Regions from separate parts of the Sphingobium sp. SG1 genome, predicted to be linked through region 1. Evidence: riboswitches for the same ligand, from Rfam matches in the RefSeq annotation. Region 1 holds a riboswitch; each other region holds the start of a gene.
What was found. Region 1 has a riboswitch for cobalamin ahead of AC0KVN_RS16955 (TonB-dependent receptor plug domain-containing protein). Riboswitches for the same ligand answer to the same signal wherever they lie in the genome.

Region 1 (4,386 bases):
AAGACGGACAGCAATATCCTGCTGCTCAAGACCAATATGGGCGCGGGGCATGGCGGCAAGTCGGGCCGGTTCGAGAGCCTGCACGAGACCGCCGAGGAATTTGCGTTCATCCTGTGGCAGCTGGGAGTGGAAGGCTGATGGCGTCGAGCTTCACCAAGCAATTCACCGCGCGGCCCGAGCATATCGATGTGCTGGGCCATGTGAACAATGCGGTGTGGGTGCAGTGGATGGAGCAATTGTCGGTCGAACATTGGATGACCGATGCCGATCCGGCCCATGTCGACGCCTATATCTGGGTCGTGACCCGGCATGAGGTCGATTATCGCGGCAACGTGACCGAGGGCGATGTCGTGTCGGGCCGCACCTGGATTCCGGAAGGACCGCGCGGCGCGCGGTTCGACCGGCTGATCGAGTTCACCGGGCCGGACGGCAAGGTGAAGGTGTCGGCCAAATCCACCTGGGCGATGATCGACAAGGAAAGCGGCCGGCTGATGCGGGTGCCGGCCGAAGTCGCAGCGAATTTCATAGAGGGCTGAAACCCGGTCGGACTTAGCGAGCGCCGACGGCCTGTGACAAAGCACGGGCTGCCTGCACATAGGCGGGCCCGCCGCACACGGTCCAGGCCTGGGGCAGGCTGATGCGCGCTATGTCGCGCAGCACCGGATGATGCAGCATTTCGGTGCCCTGGTCGGTGATCCGGTCGGTGGCGCTCTCGACGATCAGATAGTCGGGCTGGGCGGCGACCATCTCCTCCAAGCTGACCTGCGCGATCGCCGGCTTGCCAAGGTCGGCGGCCAGGTTGCGCAGGCCGGCCCGCGTCATCAGGTCGTCGACCAGCGTGCCGGTGCCGGTCATGTAGCCGCGCCGCTGATAATAGGCCGCGACTTTGGGCTTCGGCGCGCGGGGCAGGGCGGCGAGTTCCCGGTCCATCCGCGCGATCATCGCTTCGCCGCGGTCGGCATGGCCGATCGCCTGCGCCACCGTGCGGATCGACGCGACGATATCGGCATAGCTGTCCGCGCTTTTCAGATCGACGGCGGGATAATGCTGGGCCTTGAGGATCGCGATCGCCGGATTGCGCCGCGCCGGCATGCCGATCACCAGATCGGGATTGGTCGCCAAAATCTGTTCGGCCGATCCGTCGAGGATGGGCAGACCCTTCGTTACGGCAGCCACCGCCGACATCTGCCGATCGGCGGCATTATGGGTCAGGCCGGCAATCTGGTCGCGATCGGCCAGCGCGACCAGCAACTGGTCGGCGCACAGGTTGAGCGACACGATCCGTTGCGGACGCTTGCCTGCACTGGCAGGCTGGCGAGCGGTGGCCGCCCATAATGTGGCACCGCCGATCAGGGCGATCACCAGGGCGATCATCCCCTTGCCGGGGCCGATGGGCGCAAATATCCGCATGGCCACCTCCCTTAGCCGGCGCGCTCCGCCAGGCAAGGAAGATTGACGCTCCAGTCGGGCTCGCCTATCGCCCGGACTGCGACAGGTTCCCTGGCAACGGGGATGAAAAGGGAATGGGGTTCAAGACCCCGGCTGCCCCTGCAACTGTGAGCGGCGAGCTTTTGTGCCACATGCCATTGGGACTGCAAGGTTCTGAGAAGGCGGCACGAATCAGCGATGACCCGCGAGCCAGGAGACCTGCCCGTCGTGGTCGTCCTTCGCGCGGACAGGGTGTGCCGAGCGGACGGGGGTGAACCCGCGTGGCGACAGGTGGACCGCAAATTGCGGGGACCATGTCGCGCCCGGCCGGGCACCGATATCGTCCCTGGGATGCGGTCCCTCGTCCGGGGGCTTATGTGTTCAAATATCTGACTTTCTGTTCTTTCCTTCTCTCCACCACCGCTTTCGCCGAAGAGGCGCAGCAGGCACCACCGCCCGATGCCGCCGCCGATGCCGGGGCATCCTCGATCCTCGTCACGGCGACCCGCCTCGCCACGCCGGTGGATCAGGTGTCGGCCTCCGTCACCGTGCTCGACAAGGCAGCGATCGACCGCGCGCAGGATCTGGGCGTCACCGAATTGCTGCTGCGCACGCCGGGTGTCAGCATCTCGCGCAATGGCGGCTATGGCACGGCGACGTCGCTGCGCATCCGCGGCGCGGAATCCGACCAGACCGTGGTGGTGATCGATGGCGTCAAGCTCAACGATCCGTCCTCGGCCGGCGGCGGCTATAATTTCGCCAATCTGTTGGTCGGCGACGCCTCGCGCATAGAAGTGCTGCGCGGTCCCCAGTCGACCCTGTGGGGCAGTCAGGCGATCGGTGGCGTCGTCAATGTCGTCACCGCCATGCCCGAACAGCCGCTGGAGGGCAGTTTCGACATAGAGGCGGGGTCGCGTGACACGGTCAGTGCCCGCGCGGCATTGGGTGGGAAGACCGGCCCGGTCAACTGGCGGATCGGCGGCCAGAGCTTCACCACCGACGGCATTTCGGCGATCAGCCCGGCTTTTGGTGGCAAGGAAAAGGACGGCTATACCAACCGCAGCGTCACCGGCCGGGTCGAGGTGGCTCTGGCGGACGGAATCAGCGCCGATCTGCGCGGCTATTATTCCGATGGGCGGGTCGATTTCGACGCGACCAGCGCGGACAGCCCCGCCTATGGCACCAATCGCGAATTTGTCGGCTATGCCGGCCTTAACGTCGCACTGCTCGACGGCCGGTTCCGCAACCGTTTCGGCTATGGCTATACCGACACCGATCGCGACAATTATGATCCGCGCAACCCGCGCAAGCAGACGTTCGACGCGGCGGGGCGCAACCAGCGGCTGGAATATCAGGGCAGCTTCGCGATCGCCGATGGCTGGACCGCGCTGTTCGGGGTGGAGAATGAGAATAGCCGCTTCCGCAGCGTGTCACCTTCGGCGTCGCTTTCGGTGCCGATTCCCGATCCGGCCCGCGGCAAGGCGGAGATCACCAGCGTCTATGGCCAGCTCAATGCCCAGCCGATTACGGGCCTGACCCTGACCGGCGGGCTGCGCTATGACGATCATAACCGCTATGGCGGTCGGACCCTTTTTTCCGCTGGTGGCGTCTGGGCGCTGCCGACCGGGACGGTGCTGCGCGCCAGCTATGGCGAGGGGTTCAAGGCGCCGACCCTCTATCAGCTCTTTTCCGAATATGGGAATCAGGCGCTCGATCCCGAACGCGCCCATGGCTGGGAAGCGGGCGCGGAGCAGCGTTTCTTTGGCGAGAAACTGCGACTGGGTGCGACCTGGTTTGATCGGACCACGACCGACCAGATCATCTATAATAGCTGTTCCTCCAGCTCGACCGATCCGCTCTGCTTCACGCCCGGCACCACCACCCGCCGCTATGGCTATTATCTCAATGTCGCGCGCGCCAAGGCGCATGGCATAGAGGCGCAGGTGGCGATCGAGCCGGTCAAGGGGCTGATCATCGACGGCAATTATAGCTGGACCGTGGCGGAGGATCGTTCGGAAGGGACCGCGAACGAAGGCAATTGGCTGCCGCGCCGGCCGCGTAACAGCGCCAATGGTTCGATCAGCTATGCCTGGCCCTTCGGCCTTACCACCGGCGCGGCGCTGCGCTGGTCCGGCCACAGCTATGACAATGCGGCCAACACGACGCGGCTGGACGATTATACGCTGGTCGACCTGCGCGCCGAATATGCGTTCACCCCGGCGTTGCGCCTGTTCGCCCGCGTCGAAAATCTCTTCGACGAGAACTATATGACGGCCTATCGCTATGGCACGCTCGGCCGCAGCATCTATGCCGGCTTCCGGGGGCGTTTCTGATGCTGCGCCCCGTCGAACCCGGCCCCGCCATTGTCACCTGTAATACCTGCCGTCATTCGGCGACGATGCGGGAGGATGCGGAGGGCGTGCGTGGCGGGGCACGGCTGGCGGAGGCGCTGCGCACGGTGCAGGCCTCCGACCCGCGCTATGCCGCCGTCGCGGTGCAGGACATGCCCTGCCTGTTCGCCTGCCAGGATCATTGCACCGTCCATCTGCGCGCGCCGGGCAAGGTCGGCTATGTAATGGGGCGGTTCACACCGGATGCCGATGCGGCGCGCGCGATCCTCGATTATGCCATTGCCTATGCCGCCAGCGAGCATGGCCGCGTCGCCTTTCGCGAATGGCCCGAAGGCGTGAAGGGCCATTTCATCACCCGTACCCCGCCGGAAGGATTTGTCGTCGAATGAGCTTCGCCTCGATCACCGATTTCGAAAATGCCCTGGCCAATCTGCCGCCGGCCGAGGAACTGGCGAGCGCGGCTGCACGCGCGCGGCAGGCGGAACTGACCAAGCCGCTCGGCGCGCTCGGCCGGCTGGAGGATGTTGCGATCTTCATGGCAAGCTGGCAGGGGCGCGCGGTGCCGCGCCTGAAGCGGGCGCGTGCCGCGATCTTTGCCGGCAATCAT
Region 2 (4,386 bases), on a different contig from region 1:
GGCCAAGGCCACGGGCCGACCCGCGCCAGCTGCCTTCCTCGACCCCGGCAAAGGCGGTCTGCAGGATCGGGCAATCGGCCTGTTCCAAGATGCCCGGCACGCGCGGCTCGGACGAAGAGGAGGCGGCGAAGCTGGTCGAATTGACGATGATGTCGGGCGCGATGTCGGCCAGCAGCCCGCCTAGCCAGTCGCGCACGAACGGCTCGCGCAGCGCACGGACATGCACGGCGGCGACATTGAAGCCGCGCGCGCCAAGCGCCGCGACCATCGCATCGACCGCGCTCAGCGTGCCGGCGACCACCAAAGCGCGGTAGAAGATCAGCAGCGCCACCGGCCGCCCCTCGACCCAGGTCGCGCGCAATTCGGCCACGCCGGGCCGGTCATGGCCAGGCAGATAGAGGCCGGCGTCGGCAATCGGCAGCGGATGGTCGGGCTCGCCCGCATCCGCGCCGATCAGCCGAGCGGCGCAGCGCAGGAAGGACAGCGCATTGGCTGTGCCGCCCTGGCGCAGATAGTCGCGCAACTGCTCGCGCATCGCCGCCGGCACGGTGGAGACGAGGTCCAGCGCCGGATCACCCTCGCGCCCGTCGGCGATCGCGGCGAAGGCGATGCCGCGCTCGCGCGCGACCTGCGCAATCTCGTCCACGCCATAGGGCCAGTAGCTCTTGCCGCCGAGCAGGATGACGCAGACGAAGCGCGCCTTGGCGATCACCTTCTCGACATAGAGATCGACCGAATAGGGATGCTTGAGCTGCAGCAGATTGGCCAGCCGCACGCTCGGCGCATCATCGGGCAGGCGCGCGGCAGCAGCGGCGAAACAGGCCAGATCGCTGTCCGCCACGGTCAGGATAACGATGTCGCCGGGCGGCTGGTCGAGGTCGATCGCCTCCTCGCCGTCGCTGATCGTTCCCGGCGTGGCGGACAGAAGATGCATCAGCCGAGCACGGCCTGGATGTCGGCCTCGATCGCGGCGCGGTCCAGCCCCTTCTGGCCGATCACCACCAGCTGGGTACGACGCGCTTCTTGCGGTTGCCAGGGGCGGTCGAAGAAATGCTGGATGCGCGGGCCGACCGCCTGCACGACGAGGCGCATCGGCTTGCCCGCGACCGCGACCATGCCCTTGACGCGCAGCACGTCGTGGGTGGCGATCAGCGCGGACAGCGCCTGCACCAGCGTGTCGGGATCGGCAACCGCATCGCCACTGACGACGAAGCTGTCGAAATCATCATGGTCATGATCCTCGCCCTCCGCCTCATGGTGCGAGGGGCGGGCGTCGAGATCATCCTCGGCCGCGGCGACGATGCCCAGCAGCGCGCCGATGTCGACCGCACCATGAGCGGCGCGGACGATCTTCACGCCGGGCCGCGTTTCGGCATCGACCTGCGCCTCGACTGCAGCCAGCGTGTCGGCATCGACCAGGTCGCTCTTGTTCAGCACCACCATGTCGGCGCAGGCAAGCTGATCCTCGAACAATTCCTCCAGCGGGCTGTCATGGTCCAGATTGGGGTCGGCGGCGCGCGCCGCGGCCAGCGCCGCTTCGTCGGTGGCGAAACGGCCGGCGGCGACCGCATCGGCGTCGATCAGCGCGACGACCCCGTCCACCGTGGCGCGGGTGCGGATGTCGGGCCACTGGAACGCCTTGACCAGCGGCTTGGGCAGGGCCAGCCCCGAGGTTTCGATGATGATATGGTCGGGCGGGCTCGGCCGGTCGAGCAGCGCGGTCATGGTCGGCAGAAAATCGTCGGCCACGGTGCAGCAGATGCAGCCATTGGCCAGCTCGACGATATCCTCTTCGGGGCAGGCGGCGTCATTGCAGCCCTTCACCAGTTCGCCGTCGACGCCGACATCGCCAAATTCGTTGATGATGAGGGCGAGGCGGCGCCCCTTCGCATTTTCCAGCAGATGGCGGATCAGCGTGGTCTTGCCCGCGCCCAGGAAGCCGGTGATGACGGTAGTCGGAATCTTGGCAGATGCAGTGTTGGCCATGACAAATACTCGCGCGCCGGAGCAACCGGGGCGGGAGCGAACCGGGCGCGCACGCACGGCCGGCCGGCATCGCGGACGGGCGCTTGTTCGCCCGCAGATGCGTGACCGCGCGGCTCCAGCCGCCAACCTGTCGCTCAGACGGAACACCGTGCCCCGGCCATCCCCTGGACCAAAGCAAGAGCGACCTAAACGCCGGCAGGTCTCCTGGCTTGCGGGTCATAGCGGGAGGAACGGCCTTCCCAGGCCTCGCAGGATTTAGCGTCCGGCCCAGTGGCTGCCCTCCCGGCTGGGGAGGGCGCTGTTCATCACGCTCGCCGCTCACAGTTGCAGGGACAGCTGCGGACTTGGATGCCATGGCATCCGCACCGCCTTCCCATTTTAAGCCCCCGTGGGGGCACCGGCGCGATCATGTCGGGACGATGCGAAGCGCCGTCCCTGGGCCGGTTCCTAGTCGCTTTGGGCAGCGGTGACAATCCAGCCATCGGCGATGCTGAGCGGCCAGGGTGCGATGCGCTGGCCGACGCATGGCCCACCGACGCAGACGCCATCGTCGCGGCGAAACAGGGCCCCGTGCCAGCTGCATCTTATATGGCTGCCATCCGGGGTCAGATAATCGTCCAGTTGCTGCGCCAGCGGCAGGCCGGCATGGGGGCATTGATCGACAAAGCCGCTGACCTGGTCACCATCCCGCACGGCAAAGCCATGGAAGCGGCCGGCGCGCATCTGCAGCACGAAATTGCGTGCCTTGCCGTCGGCGATTTGCTCGATCGGGCAGAGGCGCACGCCCGCCGGCGTCGCGAACAGGCGCGTGTCAGTGTCGCTCATGCGTCCGCGTCGGGCTGGCGATCGGGGTGCGCGGCGGCAAAGGCGGGGAGCGCGCATGCCGCCGCGTCCACGGCGCACAGCCGCGGAAAGGGCGTCAGGTCGACGCCGAAGCGCCGGGCATTGTAGAGTTGGGGCACGATATGGCAGTCGGCGAAGCTGGGCGCGTCGCCGAAGGCATGGGTGCCACCATGGCGCGCGACCAATGTTTCGAGCGCGGCCAGCCCCTCGCCGGTCCAGCGGGCGATCCAGGCGCGGACCTGATCCTCATCGGCGCCGAAATCCTGCCGCAGCGCCTGCAACACGCGCAGATTGCCGAGCGGATGGATATCGCAGGCGATGATGCCGGCCATGGCACGGACGATCGCGGCATCGCCGGGGTCAGCGGGCAGCAAGGCCGGCTGCGCCCAGCGTGCCTCGATCCATTCAAGGATCGCGCCGCTCTGCGTCAGCACGCTGTCGCCATCGACCAGTGCGGGCACCAGCCCCTGCGGCGCCAGCGCCCGATAGTCGGGCGCCCGCTGCGCGCCACTGCGCAGGTCATGGGTGACCTGTGCATAGTCGACGCCCTTCAGGGCCAGCGCGATCCGCACGCGATAGCTCGCGCTCGACCGCCAATAACCATGAAGGGTGAGATCGCTCATCGCGCCGGCACGATCATAGCGCGGCATTCGCCAAAGCCGATCGACACATGGCCGGGGGCCGACGCGGTCGCGCGCAATGTCACTTCGTCGCCATCCTCCAGGAAGCTGCGCGTCTCGCCCGATGGCAGGCTGATCGGCTCGCGGCCGCCACTGCTGATTTCCATCAGGCTACCATAGCCGTCGCGCGTCGGGGCGGAGATGGTGCCGCTGCCCAGCAGATCGCCGGGCATCAGATTGCAGCCATTGGACGCATGATGGGTGACGATCTGGCTGACGGTCCAGTACATGTTGCTCGCCGGCCCCTGGCTCAGCCGCATCGGCGGCTGGCCTGCGTCGCGCATCGCCTGGGTGGAGAGATACACTTCCAACGTCAGCGCCAGCGCGCCATGAGCCTGATCATCGGCATCGCTAAGGTAAGGCAACGGCGCCGGGTCGCCTTCGGGCCGGGGCGGCTGGGCGATGCGGAACGGCGCCAGCGCCTCGGGCGTCACCACCCAGGGCGAAATGGTCGAATGGAAATTCTTGGCCAGGAAGGGCCCGAGCGGCTGATATTCCCACGCCTGGAAATCGCGCGCCGACCAGTCGTTGAGCAGGCAGAAGCCGGCGACATGATCGGCCGCCTCGCTGATGGGGATCGGGCTACCCAGATCATTGCCGGCGCCGATCCACACACCCAGTTCCAGCTCATAGTCGAGCCGGGCAGTCGGGCCGACCACCGGCACATCGGCTTCGGGCGGCTTGCGCTGGCCGCGCGGGCGGACCAGCGGATCGCCCGACGGGCGGATAGAGGACGCCCGGCCATGATAGCCGATCGGCACATATTTATAATTGGGCAGCAGCGGATTGTCGGGCCGGAACTGGCGGCCGATATTGTTGGCGTGATGGATGCCGACATAGAAGTCGCTGTAATCGCCGATCCGCGCCGGAAGGTGCA
Region 3 (4,386 bases), on a different contig from region 1:
CCGCAGCAGACGAGAATCTGTGCGAGGTCGGCGCCGGCGGCCTGGGCCTGGTCGAGTATTTCGAGGCCGATCGTGCCCTGGCCGGCGATGATGAAGGGATCGTCGAACGAGGGGACCAGCGTTGCGCCGCGTTCGGTGGCCAGGGCGGTGGCGATTGCCTCACGGCTCTGGGTGAAGCGGTCATAGGGGACGACCTCGGCGCCGAGCGCACGGGTGTTGGCGGTCTTGATCGCCGGGGCATCGGCCGGCATCACGATCGTGGCGGGAATGCCGAGCAGGCGCGCGGCAAAGGCGACGCCCTGGGCATGATTGCCCGAGGACCAGGCGACGACGCCCGCCGCCCGCTCCGCATCGTTCAGCCGGGCGAGGCGGTTATAGGCGCCGCGGAACTTGAACGATCCGCTATGCTGGGCGCCCTCGAACTTCACCAGCACGCGCCGGCCGCACAAATCGTTGAGCGCGGCATTCTCGATCAGCGGGGTGCGGACCGCCGCCGGCGCGATCAGCCGCGCGGCATCGGCGACGTCGGCGGCAGTGATAGCAAGCGAATCGGTCATGTCGGCTCCTTGGGTCAGAGGCCCCTGCATAGCCGCCCGCCGGCGCCGCGCAACGATCCGCCGGGGCGATCCGGGCCCGCTTGGCAGGGCTTGTGCTTTGGCTTATGGGGGCCGCGCGCCGGGGTGATCGAAAGCCCCGGACGCGCATGATCGCGCCGGTGCCCGCATGGGCTGAAAACGGGAATGCGGTGCGGGGGGCGCAGCCCTTCCAAATCCGCGGCTGTCCCTGCAACTGTAAGCGGTGAGCGCGATGCGCAGGGTTCCCAAGCTCTTCAAAAGGGGAGGGCCGGAACCGGCCACTGGACCGACAGGTCCGGGAAGGCTGGCGCATCGCTGCCCTGACCCGCGAGCCAGGAGACCTGCCGGCGTCTGGTCGCTCTTGCCCTGGCCCAGGGGATGGCCATGGCGCGGTGTTTCCGTCGAGCGACGCCCATGGCGGCCGGGGCCGCATCGGTGCGTGGGGCGGGGCGCTGGCGTCTTCCCGATCCTCACGCAGCGACCGTTCGCGCGGACGCCCCGGTTCCAAATCGACGGACGCCGGGGGACGATAAAATGAAGATGTTGGGGATTTCGCTGATCGCGCTGCTGGCCGCTACGCCGGCACTGGCCCAGGATCTGGCACAGGATGACGATATCGTCGTCACCGCTTCGGGCATTGCGCAGCCGCGCGACGAGGTTGGCCAGGCGATCACGGTGATCGATGCCGACACGATCAGAACGCGCCAGGCGGTCGATGTCGTCGACCTGCTCGCCACCACGCCGGGCGTCCGTTTCAGCCGCAACGGCTCCACCGGCGGCGTGACCGGCGTGTCGCTGCGCGGGGCGGAGACGACCCAGACGCTGGTGCTGATCGACGGGGTCAAGGTCAACGACCCGAGCGGCATCGGCGACGGCTATGATTTCGGCCATTTGCTGACCGGCAACATCCGCCGGATCGAAGTGCTGCGCGGCTCCAACTCGGTCGTCTATGGCAGCCAGGCGATCGGCGGCGTGGTCAATGTGATGACCGGCGCGCCGAGCGAGGGTTTCGAGGTCAATGCCTCGGCCGATTATGGCTATAGCGACACGCTGAATGCCAAGGCCGATGTGTCCGGCACGCGCGGCGCGGTGTCGGGCGGCGTCGGCGTCGCCTATTTCAACACCGATGGAATTTCCTCGGTCGGCCGGTCGTTCGGCGGCGTGGAGAAGGATGGCTATGAGAATATCGCCACCAACGCCAAGCTGAAGATCGCCTTTTCCGACACGCTCAGCCTCGACCTGCGCGGCTATTATATCCATGCCGATCTCGACTATGACAGCTTCTTCGGCGCGCCGGCCGACAGCAGCGATGTCAGCAAGCTGGACCAATATGTCGGCTATGCCGGGATCAACCTGGCGCTTCTGGACGGCAAGCTGACCAATCGTGCCGCCGTGACCTGGATGCGCAACGACCGCGACTATTATTTCGTGCGCGGCACCGACCCGGATTATGGCTATTCGGGTACCAATCTGCGCTTCGAATATGAGGGCGTCTATGCCCCGGTGGATCAGGCCAGGCTGATCTTCGGCTATGAGCATGAGCGGCCGGACTATGAGTATTTCGGCTTTGGTGACATAGCGAGCGCGAAGGCGAACATCGACAGCGTCTATGCGCTGGCGGTGGTGAAGCCGCTTGCCGGCCTCGCCGTCACCGGGGGCCTGCGCCATGACGATCATAGCCAGTTCGGCGGCGCGACCACCTTTGGCGCCAACGCCAATTACACGCCCAACGCCGGCGCCACCAATATCCGCCTCTCCTATGGCGAGGGGTTCAAGGCGCCGTCGCTCTATCAGCTCTACGACACCTATAGCGGCAACAGCGCGCTGCGGCCGGAACGGTCGAAAAGCTATGATATCGGCTTCGACCAGAGCCTGGACGGGGACAAGGCGGTGCTGTCGCTGACCGCCTTCCGGCGCGATACCCGCAACCAGATCAACTATGATTATGCGACCTACATCTATGGCAATCTGGACCGGACCCGCGCCAAGGGCGTGGAAGCGACGCTGACGCTGAAGCCGGTCGAGGCGGTGACGGTGGCGGCATCCTACAGCTATGTCGATGCGCGCGATCGATCGGGCGGGGCCACCGACGGCAATCGCCTGCCGCGCCGCGCCGCCAATGCGGTCAGTGTGTCGGCCGACTATCTCTGGTCCTTCGGCCTGTCGACCGGCGCGGCACTGACCATGGTCGGCGACAGCTATGACGACACGGCCAACGCGCGCCGGCTCGACGGCTATGCGCTGGCCGGGCTGCGCGCGTCCTTCCCCGTGGGCGATCATCTGGAAGTCTATGGCCGGATCGACAATCTGTTCGATGCGGATTACGCCACCGCCTATGGCTATGGCACCTATGGCCGGTCGGCCTATGGCGGCGTGCGTGTCCGCTTCTAAGGGGCGGCGGCATCCTCTGTTGCTGCCGGGGCTGATCGCCCTGCTGCTGGTCGCGGCGATCGCGTCGGTCGCGCTGGGATCGGTGACGATGGCGCCGGCCCGCATCCTGGCGGTGCTGGCGGGCGGCGGCGACATGGTGGCGCGGGCGATCATCATCGACCTGCGCCTGCCGCGCATGGCGATCGGCCTGCTGGTCGGCGGCATGCTGGGTCTGTCGGGCGCGGCATTGCAGGGCTATCTGCGCAATCCGCTGGCCGAACCCGCCGTGCTGGGCGTGTCCAATGCGGCGGCGCTGGGGGCGGTGATCGCACTCTATTTCGGCCTGTCCGAACTGCATCCGATGGCGTTGCCGCTGCTGGCGATCGTCACTGCGCTGGCGGCGATCGGCGCGCTGTTCCTGCTTGCCGGGCCGTCGGAAAGTCCGCTGACGCTGATCCTGGCCGGGATCGCGGTCGCGACGCTGGCGGGGGCGGGGATCAGCCTGGCGCTCAACCTGTCGCCCAATCCCTTTGCCGCGATGGAGATCATGAGCTGGCTGATGGGGAGCCTGGAAAATCGCAGCATCGACCATCTGCTGCTGGCGCTGCCCTGTATCGCGGTCGGCGCGGCCCTGCTGCTCTATGACGGGCGCGCGCTCGATGCGCTGACCCTGGGTGAGGATGGCGCGCGGGCGCTGGGCGTCGACCTGTCGCGGGCGCGGCTGCGGCTGATGGCGGGCGTCGCGATCGGCGTCGGCGGCGCGGTGGCGGTGACGGGATCGATCGGCTTCGTCGGCCTGATCGTGCCGCATCTGGTGCGGCCGCTGACCGATCGCTCGCCCTCCGCGCTGCTGCTGCCCTCGATGCTGGGCGGCGCGGTGCTGCTGACCCTGGCCGATATCGGCGTGCGCGTCATCCCGACCAGCAGCGAATTGAAGCTGGGCGTGCTGACCGCGATGCTGGGTGTGCCCGTCTTCCTCATTCACCTGATGCGGGAGCGGCGGCTATGGTGACCCTGTCGACCGAGCAACTGGACGTCCGGCTGGGCCGCCATCTGGCAGTGCGCGGCGTCGACCTGACCATGGCGCCGGGCCAGTTGATCGGCGTGATCGGCCCCAATGGCGCGGGCAAGTCGACCCTGGTGCGGGCGCTGCTGGGGCTGGTGAAGCCGGCCGCCGGACGCGCGCTGCTGGACGGCACGCCGGTCGAGCGGCTGTCGCGCCAGGCGGTCGCGCGGTCCATCGCCTATCTGCCGCAGGGCCAGACCTTGCACTGGCCCCTGGCGGTAGAGCGGCTGGTGGCGCTGGGGCGCTTGCCGCATCTGGGGCCGCTGTCGCGCCTGACCGCCGACGATGAGGCGGCGATCGAGGATGCGATGGTCCGCGCCGACGTCACCGGCTTCAAGGGCCGGATCGCGACCGAATTGTCGGGTGGCGAGCGGG
Region 4 (4,386 bases), on a different contig from region 1:
CCGGCCGATCTTCATCACCACCAGCGCGTCGGTATCGCGGATGCGGCGGACCAGTTCCTCTTCCGGCAGGGTTGCCATCGCGACGGTCAGCACATCGTCACCCCAGGTGATCGGCAGGCCGGTCGCATTCCACGCGCCCGACATGCCCATGATGCCGGGGACCACTTCGACCGGGACCAGCCCCGCCAACCGGCTGTGCAGATGCATGAAGGAGCCGTAGAAAAAGGGATCGCCCTCGCACAAGACGACCACATCCTCGCCCGCCTCCGCGATCGCCAGCAGCCGGCCGGTGCAATCGGCATAGAAGGCGGCAAGGCAGTCGTTATAGCGCGGATCGGTGACCGGAATTTCGGTCGTCACCGGATATTCCATCGCCAGTTCGATCGCATCGTCCCGCAGCATGCCCTGCGCGATGCGGCGCGCCTGCCCCGGCCGGCCGGCCTTGCGGAAATAGGCGACATGCCGCCCGCTCCGCACCAGCCGGTCGGCGCGCACGCTCAGCAAGTCCTGCGCGCCGGGGCCGAGGCCCACGCCATAGACGGTGCCGCTCATTCCGCGCGGCTCGCCAGCGCATTGATCGCCGCGACCGTAATCGCGCTGCCGCCCAACCGCCCGTCGACGACGCAGCAGGGCACGGGCTGCGCCGCCCATAAAGCGGCCTTGGATTCCGCCGCGCCGACGAAGCCGACCGGGCAGCCGATGATCGCTGCGGGACGCGGACAGGCCGGATCTTCCAGCATGTCGAGCAGGTGGAACAGCGCCGTGGGCGCATTGCCGATGGCAACCAGTGCCCCGGCAAGATGCGGCCGCCACAATTCCAGCGCGGCGGCGGATCGGGTATTGCCCATCGCCCGCGCCATGTCCGGCACGGCGGTGTCGTGCAGGGTGCAGAGCACGGCATTGTCGGCGGGCAGGCGCGCGCGCGTGACCCCTTCCGACACCATGCGCGCATCGCACAGCACCGGCGCCCCTGCGATCAGGGCCTGCCGCGCCGCCGCTGCAAAGCCCGGCGAAAAGCGGATATGGCCCGCAAGGTCCACCATGCCCGCGGCATGGATCATGCGCACTGCGACCGGTTCCTCCTCGGCAGCAAAGCGCCCGAGGTCGGCTTCGGCGCGGATGGTGGCGAAGGACTGGCGATAGATCGCCGCGCCGTCCCTCTCATAATCATGGGGCATCAACAGGCTCCGAAATGGGCAAGAAGGTCGGTGGCGGTGAGGTCAGGACGGACGGGCGCCGATCCTGCGCGGGCATGGAAGGCCAGGTCGTAGCGCCCGTCCCGCCCCGTCAGCACGACATCGGCCGGCATCGAACTGGCGCAGCCCTTGGCGCAGCCGGAGACATGAAGGCGGCCCGCCACATGGGGCGCCAGCCGGCGGGCGAGATCGCGCGTCTCCACGCTCGCCTGCGGACAGGCAGGTGCGCCGGGGCAGGCCTCCACATGGATCAGCGGGTCGGCCGCGTCGGCGCACAGGCCGGGCAGTTGTCCTTCGGCCAGCAGCATGCGCCACGGGGTCAGCCGCATGGCCGGCGCGTCGAGAAAATGCCGCGCATCGATCCGGCCGAAGGGAAGGCCATAGGCCAAGCCGCCATCCCATGCGCCGGGGACCAGTCGCGGGCGTGGCGACGCCGCCTCTGTCGTGCCCGTTGCCCAATCCGCCAGGGGCGCATCATGCCGGGCCATGCGCCCCGCGCGCGCGCCGTTGCTCTCCACGAACCATCGGGCGAGCGCGAGCAGCGCATCCGCTTCGCCGCCGCTGTCCACCGGCACGCCTTGTGCCCGCCCCTCGGCGCGCAAGATCAGGCCGCCGTCCCGCGCCCGCTCGATGCGAAAATCCCCCGCTTCGCCGGACAGGAGCGGCGCGGCGCCGGCATCGATCACGAAGCCCATCTTGCCCGGCAAGTCCGGCAGTTCGTCCAGGCGATCGAGCAACTGGCTGGCGATGCGATGGCTGTCGTCGCCTTCGCGCCAGTCCGGCGCGACCATCATCATACGCGCGCCCTCGCGCCGGGCATCGCGGTCCACCAGGCCCAGGTCGAGCAGGCGGTCGAGCAAGGGGCGCCAGCTATCGTCGCGCACACCACGGATCTGGAGGTTGGCGCGCCGGGTCATGTCGATCAGGCCGTTGCCATGGGCGATCGCCGCTTCGCCCAGCGCCGCCAGGTCGGCGGCCGAAAGACGACCGAGGCGCGGCTTCACGCGCACGATCAGCCCGTCGCCCGCCGCCATCGGGCGCCAGGCGTCAGGACACCAGCCCCGAACGGCCGGTCCGCGGGCCACCGCATGGTTCGCGGTCGCCCTATCCCTGCCCGCGCCGGTCTGGCTCACAGGCACATCCTCCGCGCGCCGGGACGCAACCAGGCGGGGCTTGCCGGCATCGCCGGTCGGCGCGAGGCGGCAGGCAGGCGCGACAGGCGCCCGACACCACGCGGCCGTGCAGCCCCAGCCACACGCTTCGCCGCCCAGACGGAAGAAAGACCGTGCCATGACCAACCCCTGGGTCAGGACAAGAGCGACCGAAACGCCGGCAGGTCTCCTGGCTCGCGGGTCGTTGCGGGATGCACGCCTTCCCGGACGCTCTGTCCAGTGGCTGCCCTCATGGGCTCGTGCATCGCGCTATCCGCTTACAGTTGCAGGGACAGCCGCGGAATAAGGGGCCAGGCCCCCGCACCGCATTCCCGATTAAGTTCCTTGCGGAACACCGGCGTCAGTTATGCAATGCACCAGCATGAACCGGCGCACCGATGATGCCCTAGTCGAAACATCGGGCTTCGCCAAGATATGGAATATAGACAGACAGGACCGCCCGGACGCATATCCGTGTCGACCTCGATCATCTGCGCCAATATCAAATGCGCCACAGGGTAGAAATAAGCGAAGAGGATGAGGTGACGTACAGTACGCCCCATCCAGCTATCACGGGCGCATCGCGCAGCGACGGTATCCGGTGCACCTATCGGCGTGGGCACGGCAGGATATTGCGCTCAAGCCTGAGCTCGAACATGCATTATCAATCGCATCTTTGTAGTGTCGCTTTGTAGAAAAAGAGCCGTAAAAGCGACTTTCGTTCAAAAAATTACGAACAAACCGTGACTCAGGAAAGTCGTGGCGGAGAGGGAGGGAAGCGTTGAAGCTACCCCGATTTCGCGTGATTCGCGCCTGCCGATGGCAGCATCGTTATCAGGCTGGAGCGCCTGGGTGTAGCCCTGGTTCGAGGGACGCGCCCGGATTCGAACCGTTGCGATGTCTTGCAGCGATCATCCGCGCGACGATCCTGCTGGACCGGCAATGATTTCTAGGGAGGCAAGGGCGTTCTAGGACATGGGCTCACGCGCCCTCGTCCCGTTCCTGCGCGGAACGTCTCGCGTTGATTAAGTCCCCGCGAGATTATCGGCTGAAAGCCGTATGAAATAAGGTTGGTTTTCAGAAGGTGTTGTTCTAATCGGCGCCCCGCGCATTTCGCGCTATGGGGGTAATATTGTTTATTAAGAAATATACTGCTGTAGCGATTGCTGCTGCAATCGCATTTCCTTGCGCTCCGGCTATGGCAAATGATGTCATGATCGAGGCCAATGCTGCTCGCGCTCACGACCGTTGGGGTGGAGAGCTTGGCATTGGCTACACCTTAACCGCCGGACGCTTCGCTCTGCGTCCTATAGTGGGTGCCTTCATCTACAAGGGCGACAATGATCGCTATTATGAGGATACTTTCAGCAATGGTCAGACTCGCTGCCGGGATAGTCAGACGGGGCAGTTCGCGAAAGACAGCGAGTGTGACGATACGGCAGTAAAGGCCTACGGCAAGATCGAAGCCACCTATTCGATCCCCCATTTCGCAGAGATTGGCGGCGGGGTTCGCTTTAGCAGTGATAAGGTCCGTCCTTATGGAACGGTTGGATTGCCGCTCGGCCCCCGCTTCAGCATCAAGGGTAATGCCGGACCCAAATATTACGCGCTAGGCATCAAGGCTGGCTTTTAAGTGTGGAGGCCGCGTTGCTTCGACAGTGGCGCGGCTTCTCGTTGACGCACTATAAATGGAACATGTGGCCGCCCTGGTGTCGATCGGTGGTCGGCCTGGCGATTATGATCGGGGCGATTGCTCAGACGGGGCATGATCGCGGATGATATCGAGGGGCGTCTATTTCATCGCCCGTGATATGGTTCGCAGGCGATGCCATCGCCGTCACCGTCCATATGGGGGCCGTAGCCGGGCTGCCCGATATATAGCGGCGCGGCACCGGCAGCCCTGGCGGCCCGACAGTTCCGGTATGACCAAGATGAACCTGCTGATGCGACGGGGCGAGAGGCCGGAAGGCTCCCTGATCCGCCTGCTGGCTGCTGGGCATCGAGATCGTCCGCGCTGGTGCCTCGGTCATAAGCCAGGG

Region 2: linked by a shared signal. The riboswitch ahead of cobW (cobalamin biosynthesis protein CobW) and the one ahead of AC0KVN_RS16955 (TonB-dependent receptor plug domain-containing protein) in region 1 are both predicted to bind cobalamin.
Region 3: linked by a shared signal. The riboswitch ahead of AC0KVN_RS14675 (TonB-dependent receptor plug domain-containing protein) and the one ahead of AC0KVN_RS16955 (TonB-dependent receptor plug domain-containing protein) in region 1 are both predicted to bind cobalamin.
Region 4: linked by a shared signal. The riboswitch ahead of AC0KVN_RS15660 (cobalamin biosynthesis protein CobG) and the one ahead of AC0KVN_RS16955 (TonB-dependent receptor plug domain-containing protein) in region 1 are both predicted to bind cobalamin.

The regions. Positions count from the first base shown of each region.
Region 1 is NZ_JBVVOJ010000007.1:218,773-223,158, reverse strand. It holds gene AC0KVN_RS16970 (S9 family peptidase) at 1-138, shown strand, start outside; gene AC0KVN_RS16965 (acyl-CoA thioesterase) at 138-536, shown strand; gene AC0KVN_RS16960 (ABC transporter substrate-binding protein) at 550-1,410, opposite strand; cobalamin riboswitch at 1,477-1,669, shown strand; gene AC0KVN_RS16955 (TonB-dependent receptor plug domain-containing protein) at 1,806-3,761, shown strand; gene AC0KVN_RS16950 (DUF1636 domain-containing protein) at 3,761-4,168, shown strand; gene cobT (nicotinate-nucleotide--dimethylbenzimidazole phosphoribosyltransferase) at 4,165-4,386, shown strand, end outside.
Region 2 is NZ_JBVVOJ010000009.1:61,668-66,053, reverse strand. It holds gene cobN (cobaltochelatase subunit CobN) at 1-934, opposite strand, end outside; gene cobW (cobalamin biosynthesis protein CobW) at 934-1,986, opposite strand; cobalamin riboswitch at 2,164-2,403, opposite strand; gene AC0KVN_RS18430 (Rieske (2Fe-2S) protein) at 2,434-2,811, opposite strand; gene maiA (maleylacetoacetate isomerase) at 2,808-3,452, opposite strand; gene fahA (fumarylacetoacetase) at 3,449-4,386, opposite strand, start outside.
Region 3 is NZ_JBVVOJ010000006.1:57,686-62,071, reverse strand. It holds gene AC0KVN_RS14680 (threonine ammonia-lyase) at 1-557, opposite strand, end outside; cobalamin riboswitch at 697-938, shown strand; gene AC0KVN_RS14675 (TonB-dependent receptor plug domain-containing protein) at 1,110-2,966, shown strand; gene AC0KVN_RS14670 (FecCD family ABC transporter permease) at 2,953-3,957, shown strand; gene AC0KVN_RS14665 (ABC transporter ATP-binding protein) at 3,951-4,386, shown strand, end outside.
Region 4 is NZ_JBVVOJ010000006.1:251,900-256,285, forward strand. It holds gene cobI (precorrin-2 C(20)-methyltransferase) at 1-552, opposite strand, end outside; gene AC0KVN_RS15655 (precorrin-8X methylmutase) at 549-1,178, opposite strand; gene AC0KVN_RS15660 (cobalamin biosynthesis protein CobG) at 1,178-2,230, opposite strand; cobalamin riboswitch at 2,511-2,722, opposite strand; gene AC0KVN_RS15665 (hypothetical protein) at 3,480-3,980, shown strand; gene AC0KVN_RS15670 (excalibur calcium-binding domain-containing protein) at 4,145-4,386, opposite strand, start outside.